2 regions of the Rugamonas sp. GW822-FHT03B10 genome follow, and region 2 is predicted to be linked to the other one. Evidence: predicted binding sites of a transcription regulator. Region 2 holds the regulator's gene; the other holds the start of a gene.
The links. Region 2 encodes FliA, which starts transcription of late flagellar genes. Its sites were predicted from a motif close to CTAAAGTTTNNNNNNNNNNNGCCGNTA; they were not measured.
Positions count from the first base shown of each region.

Region 1: a site for FliA is predicted at 2,342-2,368, ahead of AC1RQG_RS07145 (DUF5610 domain-containing protein). Genes of this name have one in related genera too.

Region 1 is NZ_JBXANP010000003.1:258,616-264,519, reverse strand. It holds gene pyrF (orotidine-5'-phosphate decarboxylase) at 1-823, shown strand, start outside; gene sbcB (exodeoxyribonuclease I) at 880-2,325, opposite strand; gene AC1RQG_RS07145 (DUF5610 domain-containing protein) at 2,498-3,187, shown strand; gene AC1RQG_RS07140 (GGDEF domain-containing protein) at 3,192-4,175, opposite strand; gene AC1RQG_RS07135 (helical backbone metal receptor) at 4,396-5,184, shown strand; gene AC1RQG_RS07130 (HPF/RaiA family ribosome-associated protein) at 5,226-5,585, opposite strand; gene AC1RQG_RS07125 (DUF1345 domain-containing protein) at 5,761-5,904, opposite strand, start outside.
Region 2 is NZ_JBXANP010000002.1:606,885-612,788, forward strand. It holds gene AC1RQG_RS05805 (Rpn family recombination-promoting nuclease/putative transposase) at 1-637, shown strand, start outside; gene flhF (flagellar biosynthesis GTPase FlhF) at 872-2,227, shown strand; gene AC1RQG_RS05815 (MinD/ParA family ATP-binding protein) at 2,220-3,044, shown strand; gene AC1RQG_RS05820 (RNA polymerase sigma factor FliA) at 3,061-3,792, shown strand; gene AC1RQG_RS05825 (flagellar motor protein) at 3,774-4,520, shown strand; gene motD (flagellar motor protein MotD) at 4,522-5,298, shown strand; gene AC1RQG_RS05835 (flagella synthesis protein FlgN) at 5,391-5,861, opposite strand; gene flgM (flagellar biosynthesis anti-sigma factor FlgM) at 5,871-5,904, opposite strand, start outside.

The DNA.
Region 1 (5,904 bases), on a different contig from region 2:
GAATTTCATCAATAAATTATCCGCCGCGTGGACGGCCAACGACTCCCTGCTGTGCGTGGGCCTCGACCCCGACATGGCCAAGCTGCCGGCCCGCTTCCAGTCCGCGCCGGACGGCATCTACCAGTTCTGCCGCGAGATCATCGACGCGACCGCCGACCTGGCCTGCTCGTTCAAGCCGCAGATCGCCTACTTCGCGGCGCTGGGCGCCGAACAGCAACTGGAACAGATCTGCGCCTACGCGCGCGCCAACTACCCCCACATTCCGCTGATCCTCGACGCCAAGCGCGGCGACATCGGCGCCACCGCGCGCCAGTACGCGCGCGAAGCGTTCGACCGCTACGGCGCCGACGCCGTCACCGTCAACCCCTACATGGGCTCGGACTCGGTCGAGCCCTACATGGAGTGGAGCGAGCGCGGCGTCATCATCCTGTGCCGCACGTCCAATCCGGGCGGCTCCGACCTGCAATTCCTGAACGTGGATGGCAAGCCGCTGTACCAGCACGTGGCGCGCCTGGTGGCCGAGAAGTGGAACAGCAACGGCCAGTGCGCGCTGGTGGTGGGCGCCACCTTCCCGGAGGAACTGGCGCAGGTGCGCGCCATCGTCGGCGACATGCCGCTGCTGGTGCCGGGCATCGGCGCCCAGGGCGGCGACATCGCGGCCACCGTGCGCGCGGGCCGCACGGCCGGCGGCCACGGCATGATGATCAATTCCTCGCGCGCCATCCTGTACGCGCCGCAGCAGGCCGGCGAGGACTTCGCCGCCGCCGCCCGCCGCGTGGCGCTGGAGACGCGCGACGCCATCAATCAGTACCGCGCCGGCTAAGGCGTCTTCAGCTCGACCCGCGGCCCTGTGCCGTGGGTCGGGCCGGGCGCCGACCGTCAATGACGCGCCGGCGCCACCATCTCCGCGTAGTCGTACAACTCACCCAGGATGTGCTCGCCGCGCTCGTCGGCCGTTTCCTGCAACTGGTCGATTTCGCTGAACAGTTGATCGACCGTGCGCGCGCCGGCCTCGCCATCGAACAGGCGCGCCGCGCGGTGCTGTTCCCAGTGTTCCATCTCCGCCGCCGACAGCGTCTCGGGGAAGTTGCGGGCGCGGTAGCGGAACAGCAGTTCGGCCAGCCGCGCGTCGTCGAACACGGGCGACAGCGTGGCCAGCCTGGCCGGGCTTTCCTTGCGCAGCGATTCCAGCAGGCGGCGGTCGCCCGTGCCCACGAAGCCGTTGTACAAATCCTCGTCCACATCCAGCGCCGGCGCGCCGGGCCGCTGGAACACCTCGGCCCAGATGGCCGCCATGTCCGGCACGGCCGCCGCCAGCGCCGCGTTGGCGCGGCACTGTTCGACATCGATGCCCCAGCGCGCCGCCATGGCCGGCGACAGCGTCTTCAGGTTGGACACCAGCATCGGCGACTTGTTCAGGTGGATGCTCTTGATCGGCAGGCGCGTCATGCCTTCGGGCAGCGCGTCGGCCTTGCTGAACAGGCGCAGGCGGATCGTGTCGGCGTCCAGCGCGGCCAGCTCGCGCGGGTCGTGGCTGCAGTCCCACACCAGCACCTCGTTCTTGTTGGTCGGATGCACGCCCAGCGGCCACACGATGCCGAGGCAGCCGCGCTCGGCCGGGAACATGCCCGACACGTGCAGGAACGGCGCGCGCAGCGCCGGCGCCAGATGCATGCCGATCTCGTCGGCCACGCGGTCCTTCTTGTGCAGCGCGAAGCAGAAATCGAACAGCTTGGGCTGCTTCTGCCTGATCAGGCGCGCCAGCGCGATGGTGGCGCGCACGTCCGACAGCGCGTCGTGCGCGGCCTCGTGCAGCAGGCCGTTGGCGGCGGCCAGGTGTTCGAGCCGGAAGCTCGGCTTGCCATCCTCGCGCGTGGGCCACGCGATGCCTTCCGGCCGCAGCGCATAGGTCATGCGCACCACGTCCAGCAAGTCCCAGCGGCCGCACTGGTGCTGCCATTCGCGCGCGTACGGGTCGATCAGGTTGCGCCAGAACATGAAACGGGTGATCTCGTCGTCGAAACGGATGGTGTTGTAGCCGACGCCCACCGTGCCCGGCTTGGAGAACGCCTGCTCGATGGTGGCCGCGAACTGGTGTTCCGGCACGCCCCATTCCAGACACTGCTGCGGCGTGATGCCGGTGATCAGGCACGATTGTGGGTCGGGCAGGAAATCGTTGGCCGGCTTGCAGTAGAGCATGATCGGCTCGCCGATCTCGTTCAGGTCGGCATCGGTGCGGATGGCGGCGAACTGGGCGGGGCGGTCGCGGCGCGCCTGCGCGCCGAAGGTTTCATAGTCGTGCCAAAGGAAGGTATGGGTGGTCATGGAATTGTCGAAAATACTGCAGTTTTCTGGCCGCGGGCCGATAGTATAAGGTGAGCGGTCGGGCAACGCCTGCGGACACCCCGGCAGCGCCGCGTGCGCCCGATCCGCCGCGTCCGGTGGCATGGCCGCCGGTCGCCAGTCTGTCCAGTATGCTGGGGCAAGGAGCGCCATCATGTCAAATCACGTTTCCGTCAACGCCACCGTGGCGGCGCCGACCGCCCCGGCCGGCGTGGCGGCCAGCCAGCAGACGGACGGGGCCGGACCGGCGCCGGCCGCCCAGGCCAAGCTGCAACTGAACGCGTCCATCGTGCAGGCGTCGCTGACGGTGTCGATCGGCGCCCAGGACGATCCGCTGGCGCTGCTGCTCAAGTCGGCGCTGACCGGCATCAACGAGGCGTTGCGCGGCCAGTTCGGCGACAACGCGATCCAGAACGCCATGGGGCAGGACAACACGCCGGAGGGCACGGCGGGCCGCATCGTGGCGCTGTCGACGGCGTTCTATGGCGCCTACCAGAAGCAGCACGCGGGCGAGGACCCGGAGCAGATGCTGACCAACTTCATGGCCACCATCAAGGGCGGGATGGAGCAGGGCTTCAAGGAGGCGCGCGACATCCTCACCGGCCTGAACGTGCTGAACGGCGACATCGCCGGCAACGTCGACAAGACCTACGAACTGGTGCAGAAAGGCTACGCCGATTTCGAGGCGGCCCAGCGCAAGTCCGGCGCGTCGTCGGCGACGCCGGCGCAGGCGACACCGGCAACGCAGGCGACCGCGCCGGCCACGGCGGCCGTCACGCAGACGGCGTCCGTGTCGGCCCAGGCATCGGTGGTGGCCAAGCCGGCGGCCGGCGCGGCCGGGTGAGCGCTCAGGCCGCCAGCTGTTGCAGGGCCACGCGGTTGCGGCCCGCCTCCTTGGCGCGGTACAGGGCGGCGTCGGCGGCCGCGATCAGCGCTTGCTCATCCTGGTCCGCTTGCAGGGTGGCCACGCCCAGCGAGGCCGTGATGTGCGGCAGCGGCAGCCGCATGTCGCCGAACACGACGGCTTGCCGCATCCGTTCGCACAGCCGCTCGGCCACGGTGCTGGCCACCTTGTCGCTGGTGTCGGGCAGCAGCACCATCATTTCCTCGCCGCCATAGCGCACCGCGCAATCGGTGGGGCGCAGCGCGCCGCTCAGCACCTGGGCCGCCGTGCGCAGCGCCTGGTCGCCGGCCAGGTGGCCATGGCTGTCGTTGAACCTCTTGAAGTGGTCGAGGTCGATCATGATCAGCGCCAGCGGCGTGCCGGCCGCGTGGGCCGTGGCCACCATGGTCGGCAGCACATCGTTGAGCCAGGCCCGGTTGTACAGGCCCGTGAGGCCGTCGATCATCGACAGCTGGCGGTAGAACTCGCCCAGCTTCTGGCGCCGGCGCAACTGGGCGTTGGCGGCGCGGATGCGGAACGACAGCAGCCGCAGCAGGTTGCGCGCGAGCGCGTTCGAGGCGTCGATCAGCTGCCAGACGAGATCGGCTTCGATCACCAGCAAGTCGCTCTGCTCGAGCGCCGTGATCGAGGCCAGGTTGGCTTCCTCGTCCAGCACCGATTGCTCGCCCACGCTTTCGCCCGGCAGCACCTTGCTGACGGTGCCGTCGGCCATGCCGGTGCGGGTGTCGGCCGCCACCGCCAACGCGCCGCGCAGCACGATGTAGAGCCGGGCCTGCTGGCCGTGGGCCACCGGCTGGCCCGCCTCCACCCGGATGACGGCGCAGCCGGCCAGGCGCCGCGCGATGGCGGGCGCGTCATCGGAGCCGCGGAACAGGTGCAGTTCGCTGAGCTGATGGCCGGACGCGCCAAAGGTGCTGATGTGTTTCACGATCGTCTTTCAGGGGGAACGCGGCTGCCAACATGCAAGCCTTGGGCATTATCATAGCGCAAACAATGTTGCCACGGCCCGTAAGGCCCAAACCGGGGTCAGGTCATGCCTCCGGGCAGTTTGCGCGAAGGCATGACCTGACCCCGGTTTGGGGGGGCTTTTGACCTTGGTTGGTCGCCGTGTTTCAATAGCGACATTCTTCGCTACCGGGACAAATCGGATGAGCTTCATCGACGCCATCGGCCAGCCACACGAGGCCGCGCCACAGGCCCGCATCGTATCGCTGGTGCCCTCCATCACGGAATTGCTGTGCGAGCTGGGCCTGGCGGGCCGGATCGTCGGCCGCACGGGGTTCTGCATCCATCCGGCCGACGTGGTGCAGGCCATCCCCAAGATCGGCGGCACCAAGGACGTCAATCTGGACAAGATCCGCCAGCTGGCGCCCACCCACCTGGTGGTCAACATCGACGAGAACGAGAAGCCCACGGTCGATGCGCTGGCCGAATTCGTGCCCCACATCGTCGTCACCCATCCGAACCAGCCCTACGACAACGTGGCGCTGGCGCGCTTGATGGGCGGGGTGTTCTGCGCTGAGGAGCGGGCGCAGGCGTGGTGCGCCGCGTTCGAGGAGGAACACCGGGCGCTGCGCGCGCGGCAGGCGGCGGCGCCGGCGCGGCCGCAGACCATGTTGTACTGCATCTGGCAGGATCCGTGGATGAGCGTGTCGCGCGACACCTACATCGCCAGCATGCTCGCCGAGATCGGCTGGCAGGTGCCGGACCTGGGGGAGGGCCGTTATCCGCGCTTCGCGTGGACGCCGGAACTGCTGGCGTCGATCGACGGCGTGCTGTTGTCGAGCGAACCGTACCGCTTCACGGACGCGCATTGCGATGCGTTGGAGCGCCAGATCGGCAAGCCGGTGCTGCTGGTCGATGGGGAGATGATGTCGTGGTATGGCAGCCGGTCGCTGCAGGGATTGCGCTATCTGCGCCAGCTGGCGCAGCGCTGACGGCGCGCCGCGCGTCGTGGCGGCGGGCCGTCCGGGCCGTATCAGTCAGCCGCTTCGGTGGCGCCATCCGGGACGGTGGCGCGCAGTTTGCTGTCGTACAGGCGGCCTAGGGCGCTGTCGATGGCGCGCTTGAGCTTGTCGGCGGAGCCGCTGATGGCCTGGTGCAGCGTGGCGGCGTGGTCGCTCACGGCGATCGGCTGGTAGCCGGTCACGCGCGCTTCCATCAGGCAGCGATTGTCGCCGTCGCCCGATTTCTGGCTGTTGTTGTCGCTAAGGTGGACTTCGACCCGGCTGATATGCTCGCCAAACCGGCTGAGGGCGGCGCTGACGACAGATTGCACATGTTCGTCCAGGCCTGCATGACGTTCGATGGTTTTATCGGTGTTGATATTGATCTGCATATGCTTACTCCCGGTTATACAAGAAGGCAGGGTCAAAGCATCGCGCTTCGAGGCCGACGCATGGCGCGGCCGGTGTGCACCCAAACCTGGTGGCCTCATCGCCTCGCACACGGTTTTATCTTACTCCTTTTCGGCGGCCGCGAAAGCCATGTCGGATCATGGCCCTACGACGTGCTCAGGTATTGATAATGCCCGCTGCAATATTGATCGACAGCCCCAATATGACCAGGTTGAAGAAGAAGCTGAGCACCGACTGGCCCAGCACCAGCTTGCGCATCAGCGGCGCGCGCACCGTCACGTCCGACGTTTGCGCGGCCAC
Region 2 (5,904 bases):
GGACAGCTTTGCCTACCAACTGTTCGGCTGCCAGCTACGGTTGGACTTCAGCGTGGTCAAACTGCGCGATTATGCGCCGCGCCTCGAGCAGTTGCTTGAGCAGTCCAATCCATTCGGGCTGGTGACGGCGGCCCATTTGCTCACCCGCCGGACCGGCGGCGACGCCGCACGCCGCCATGCGGCCAAACTGCGCCTGGCGCGCTTGCTGTATGCGCGTGATTGGGACAAACAACGTATCATTGATTTGTACCTGTTGATAGACTGGATGATGCGCTTGCCTTCCGAACTGGAGCGGGTTTTGTGGCGCGACATCCAATTGCTGGAAAGGGAGTGCACTATGCGATACGTGAGTTCAGTTGAGAAAATCGGCATCGAGCTGGGGCGTGAGGAGGGCTTGCGGGAAGGGCGGCAGGAAGGGCGGCAGGAAGGGCGGCAGGAAGGGCGGCAGGAAGGGCGGCAGGAAGGCCGGGAAGAAGGGCGCAAGGAATTGCTGGCCATGCTCATCGAAAGCCGTTTCGGCAGCGTGCCGTCGGCTGTGCGCGAACGCTTGGCGGCCGCCGACAGTGCCGAACTGGATGCCTGGGCCAGGAAGCTGTTCAGCGCAACCAGCCTGGATGACGTGTTCGCCGACGTTTGACTGTTGCCCCCGTCAAACGGGAACTTGTCCGCGCGCCGCCGCGCGGGCAACGGTGAAATACGGCCCATTTCCACCCCTGTTCATCGGATCGTTTCCTTGGTGCATCGTCAATAATGACACTGTCAGAGCAAAGGCGCCTCATGTCGAAGGCGCGGCGCTCAAGTAACAGGAGTCGATGATGATGGCCAAACCACTTTCCCAACCACGTGCTGCCCTTGCCCAAGGGAGCCGGCCATGAACGTCAAGAAATTCACCGCGCCCACGTCGCGCGAAGCGCTGCGCAAGGTGCGCGAGGCGCTCGGCCCCGACGCTGTGATCCTGTCCAACCGCCAGGCCGATGGCGTGGTGGAGATCCTGGCACTGGCCAATGACGACGCCGCCTCGCTCGCGTCGCCCGCGCCGCAGTCGCCGATGGCCGCGCCGCGTCCGCAGCTGGACCTGCCGCCCGCCGCCCCCATGATGGCGGCGCAACCGGCCCGCCGCGTGGTGGCCTCGCCCTCGTCGTACGCGTCGGCCACGGCCGCCGCCGCCGCCGCGCCGGCCCAGCCGCGCGCCGCCGCCCTCGACATGGAGCGTATTTCCGAACTGGTGGCCGCCGCCGTGGCCAGCGCCAAGCAGAACGCCGCCGCCGAGATGAGCGGCATGATGAAAGAGATCCGCGCCATGCGCGGCATGATGGAGACCCAGCTGGCCGAGATCGCCTGGGGTTCGACCCAGCAGCGCGAGCCGCACAAGGCCACCGTGCTGCGCGAGATGCTGGCGGCCGGCTTTTCCGCCAGCCTGGCGCGCTACCTGATCGAAAAACTGCCGGCCAGCCGCGACGCGGCCGACAGCATGCGCTGGATCAAGACCGTGTTGACCCGCAACCTGAGCACCATGGCCAACGAGGACGCGCTGATCGACCAGGGCGGCGTGTTCGCGCTGGTGGGCCCCACCGGCGTGGGCAAGACCACCAGCACCGCCAAGCTGGCCGCGCGCTGCGTGATGCGCCACGGCGCCGACAAGCTGGCCCTGATCACGACCGACGCCTACCGTATCGGCGCCCACGAGCAACTGCGCATCTACGGCAAGATCCTGGGCGTGATGGTGCACTCGGTGAAGGACGAGGCCGACCTGCGCATCGCGCTCAAGGAACTGAAGAACAAGCACACGGTGCTGATCGACACGGTCGGCGTCAGCCAGCGCGACCAGATGGTGACCGAGCAGGTGGCCATGCTGCAAGGCGCCGGCGCCGACGTCAAGCGCGTGCTGTGCCTGAACGCCACAGCCACCCAGGAAACCCTGAACGAAGTGGTGCGCGCCTACCAGGGCAGCGGCCTGGCCGGCTGCATCATGACCAAGCTGGACGAGGCGGCCGCCATCGGCAACGTGCTCGACGTGGTGATCCGCCAGAAGCTGAACCTGTTCTACGTCTCCAACGGCCAGCGCGTGCCGGAAGACCTGCACCTGGCCGACCCGGCCTGGCTGATCGACCGCGCCTTCAAGCTCAAGCGCGACGCCATCCCCGGCCAGTACCTGGACGCGGAATTGCCGCTGTTGATGTCCAACGCCGGCGCCGACGGCTCGCTGCGCGAGGTGCACCTTGGCTAACTTCGATTTCGACCAGGCCGAAGGCCTGCGCCGGATGCTGGCCGGCCCCACGCCACGCATCGTCACCTTCCTGTCGGCCACGCCGCAGGACGACAAGGCCGCCATGCTGGTCAACCTGGCCGCCTCGCTGGCCCGCGCCGGCAACGACGTGCTGCTGATGGATGCCTGCGCCAGCGCCCATGGCGTGGCCTCGCGCCTCGGGCTCGACGACGGCGCCAGCCTGCTCAACGTGGCGCGCCAGGAGTGCGCGCTGAACCAGGTGCTGTACGAGGCGCCGCAAGGCTTCACGGTGGCCTCGATGACGCGCGGCGAGGCGCGCCGCGGCCCGGACGAGGCGCGCCGGCTGGCCAAGGCCTTCGACGTGCTGGTGCGCCAGACCGGCATGGTGATCGTCGACGGCGAATTCGACGGCGGCGCGTTCCCGGTGCCGGTCATGGCCAGCGCCGAGATCGTGGTGCAGGTGTCCAACAACGCCCGTTCCATCACGGCCGCCTACGCCATGATCAAGCGCCTGAACCACGAGCTGGGCCGGCGCCCGTTCGGAATTCTCGTCACCGGGGCTTCCGAAACGGAAGCAAAGGTGGTATACGATAACATGGCGCAAGCGGCAAGCCGTTACCTGGCGGTCAACCTGGTATCGATGGGCTCGGTGCCGGCCGACGAATACCTGCAGCGGGCCGCGCGCCTGGGGCGGGCCGTGGTCGACGCCTTCCCGCTGGCCGGCGCCTCGGTCGCGTTTCGTCAACTGGCGGGGCGGTTTGCGCTGGCCGGCTCGCCTTCCATGCGCGCGGGGAGCCAGCATCAATTCAGCGCCTAACGAATAACAAGAATTTATGTACACGGTCAAAGGGAAACCGAGCAGAGACAGCTTGCTGACGGAGCACATGCCGCTGGTTAAGCGTCTCGCCCACCATATGAAGGCCAAGCTGCCGCCCAGCGTCGAGGTGGACGATCTGGTCCAGGCCGGGATGATAGGCTTGCTCGACGCCATCAGCCGTTACGAGGAAACCCATGGCGCCCAGTTCGAAACCTATGCCGTGCTGCGCATCCGCGGCGCCATGCTCGACGAGTTGCGCAACAGCGACTGGCTGCCGCGTTCGATGCGCCAGAACATGCGCAAGATCGAGACGGCCATGAGCACGCTGCAGCAGCGCCTCGGCCATCCGCCGACGGAATCGGAGGTGGCCAAGATGCTCAAGATGTCCTTGGCCGACTACCAGGAGATGCTGTCCGACGGCGGCGGCCACCAGCTGGTCTATTACGAGGACTTCCACGACGACGACGGCAACGACAGCTTCCTCGACCGCTATTGCTCGGACGAGGAGAGCGACCCGCTGCGCTCGCTGCTCGACGGCGACTTCCGCCAGGCCGTGATCGACGCCATCGACGCCCTGCCGCCGCGCGAGAAGATCCTGATGGGCTTGTACTACGAAGAGGAATTGAACTTGAAGGAAATCGGCGCCGTCATGGGCGTGTCGGAATCGCGCGTGTCGCAGTTGCACACGCAAGCCGTGGCGCGGCTGCGCGCCACCTTACGGGAGCGGTCTTGGACTGGGCCAGCGTAGCCGGGGTGCTGCTGGCGCTGGCCGGCATCGTCGTCGGCCAGGGGCTGGAAGGGGGCAAGCTCGGATCGCTGATCCAGCCGGCCGCGTTCGCCATCGTCATCGTCGGCACCTTCGGCGCCGTGCTGCTGCAGACCCGTCCGCCCACCTTCTGGCGCGGGCTGCGCATGCTGCGCCTGGTGTTCTCGCCGCCGCCCGACAACCGCGCCGCGCTGGCGCGCGAGATCAACGCCTGGAACCTGGCGGCGCGGCGCGACGGCCTGCTGGCGCTGGAGCGCTACATGCTCGCCTCCAAGGACAAGTTCAACGCCAAGGGGCTGCGCCTGATCGTCGACGGCATCGCGCCCGACAAGCTGCGCCACATCCTCGACACCGAGATCACGGCCTACGAGACCGAGCAGCGGCAGGCCGTGCGGATCTGGGAGTCGGCGGCCGGCTATGCGCCCACCATCGGCATCCTGGGCGCCGTGCTGGGCCTGATCCACGTGATGGAGAACCTGACCGACCCCAGCAAGCTGGGCTCGGGCATCGCCGTCGCCTTCGTGTCCACCATCTACGGTGTCGGCCTGGCCAATCTGTTCCTGTACCCGGTGGCCAACAAGCTCAAGGCCATCGTCACCCAGGCCGTGCACCAGCAGGAGATCGCCGCCGCCGTGTTCCACGACATCGCCACCGGCGACCACACGCGCGTGATCGACGAGCGCGTGGCCACGCTGCTACGGGAACTGTGACATGCAATACCGGCGCGCGCGCAGGAAGTTCGACGAGGAGGTGGAGAACCCCGAGCGCTGGCTGATCTCGTATTCGGACTTCATCACGCTGCTGTTCGCCTTCTTCGTCGTCATGTACGCCGTGTCGTCGGTCAACATCGGCAAGTACCAGGTGTTCTCGGACGCGCTGGGCGACGCCTTCGGCGGGGCCGGCGCGGCCAAGCCCATCACCACCCAGGTGCAGAACCTGCCCATCCCCAATCCCGGCCTGCGCCGGCGCACCGAATTGCTGCGCAAGGAAAAGGAACACATGACCAAGCTGGCGCAGGACCTGCTGTCGACGCTGGCGCCGCTGGTCAAGGAGGGCAAGGTGCGGGTGACGCAGAACAGCCGCGGGGTCAGTGTGGAGATCAACGCCAGCGTGTTGTTCGATCCGGGCGACGCGCGCCTGACGGCCGCATCGACGGAAGCGCTGCGGGCGGTGGCCGTGCTGCTCAAGGATGACAGCCACGACGTGCAGGTGGAGGGGCACACCGACAACCAGCCGATCCGCAACAGCGTGTATCCGTCGAACTGGGAGTTGTCGTCGGTGCGGGCGGCCAGCGTGGTGCGGCTGTTCATCGACGCCGGCGTGGCGCCGGCCCGGCTGACGGCCGTCGGCCACGCGGCCAACCACCCGGTGGCGTCCAACGCCTCGGTCGAGGGCCGGGCGCGCAACCGGCGGGTGGCCGTCACCATCCTGTCCGGCCTGCCCGACACGGTGACGGAATTGCCGACGCCGGCCATCAAACCCCAATAAAGATAAAAAAACCGGGGTCAGGTCATGCGATCAAGCAACTTGCGTGCAAGTTGTTTGATCGCATGACCTGACCCCGGTTTGCCGGTTTGTGCTTAGCCGGCGAAGAAGCCGCGGCTGGTGGTGGAGGTGGTGGCGTGGCCGCTGGGGCCGTAGAAGCTGCTGCTGGCGGCCGCGCGCGGGCGCAGCGCTTGCAGCGCGCCCTGGGTGTGGCTCATGTGCTTGTTGATCAGCATGCCGTTGATGCGGTTCAGTTCCTTCGCTTCGCGCGTCTGCTCCAGCAGGGTCTGCCACAGCTGGGCGACGGCGCTGTCGCCGCTGGCGGCGATCCACTGCGTCATGCCCGCTTCCTGCGGCGCGTAACCGGCCGCGCCCAGCGCGTTGTGGCGCTGCTTGGCCAGGCCGGCCATCTGGCCGACCAGCGCCGATTTCTCCGGCGTCAAGGCCGTCAAGCCGTCGATGTGGGCCGCCACCAGATGCCGCTGTTCCTGCTTGAGCACGTCCAGCAGGGAGGTCATCAGGCGCTGTTCTTCGCGCAGCAGCTGTATCGGGTCGACGGTTTGCATGGGGCTATCCTAACGTTTCCTTGAGTGCAGCAGATCCTTGACC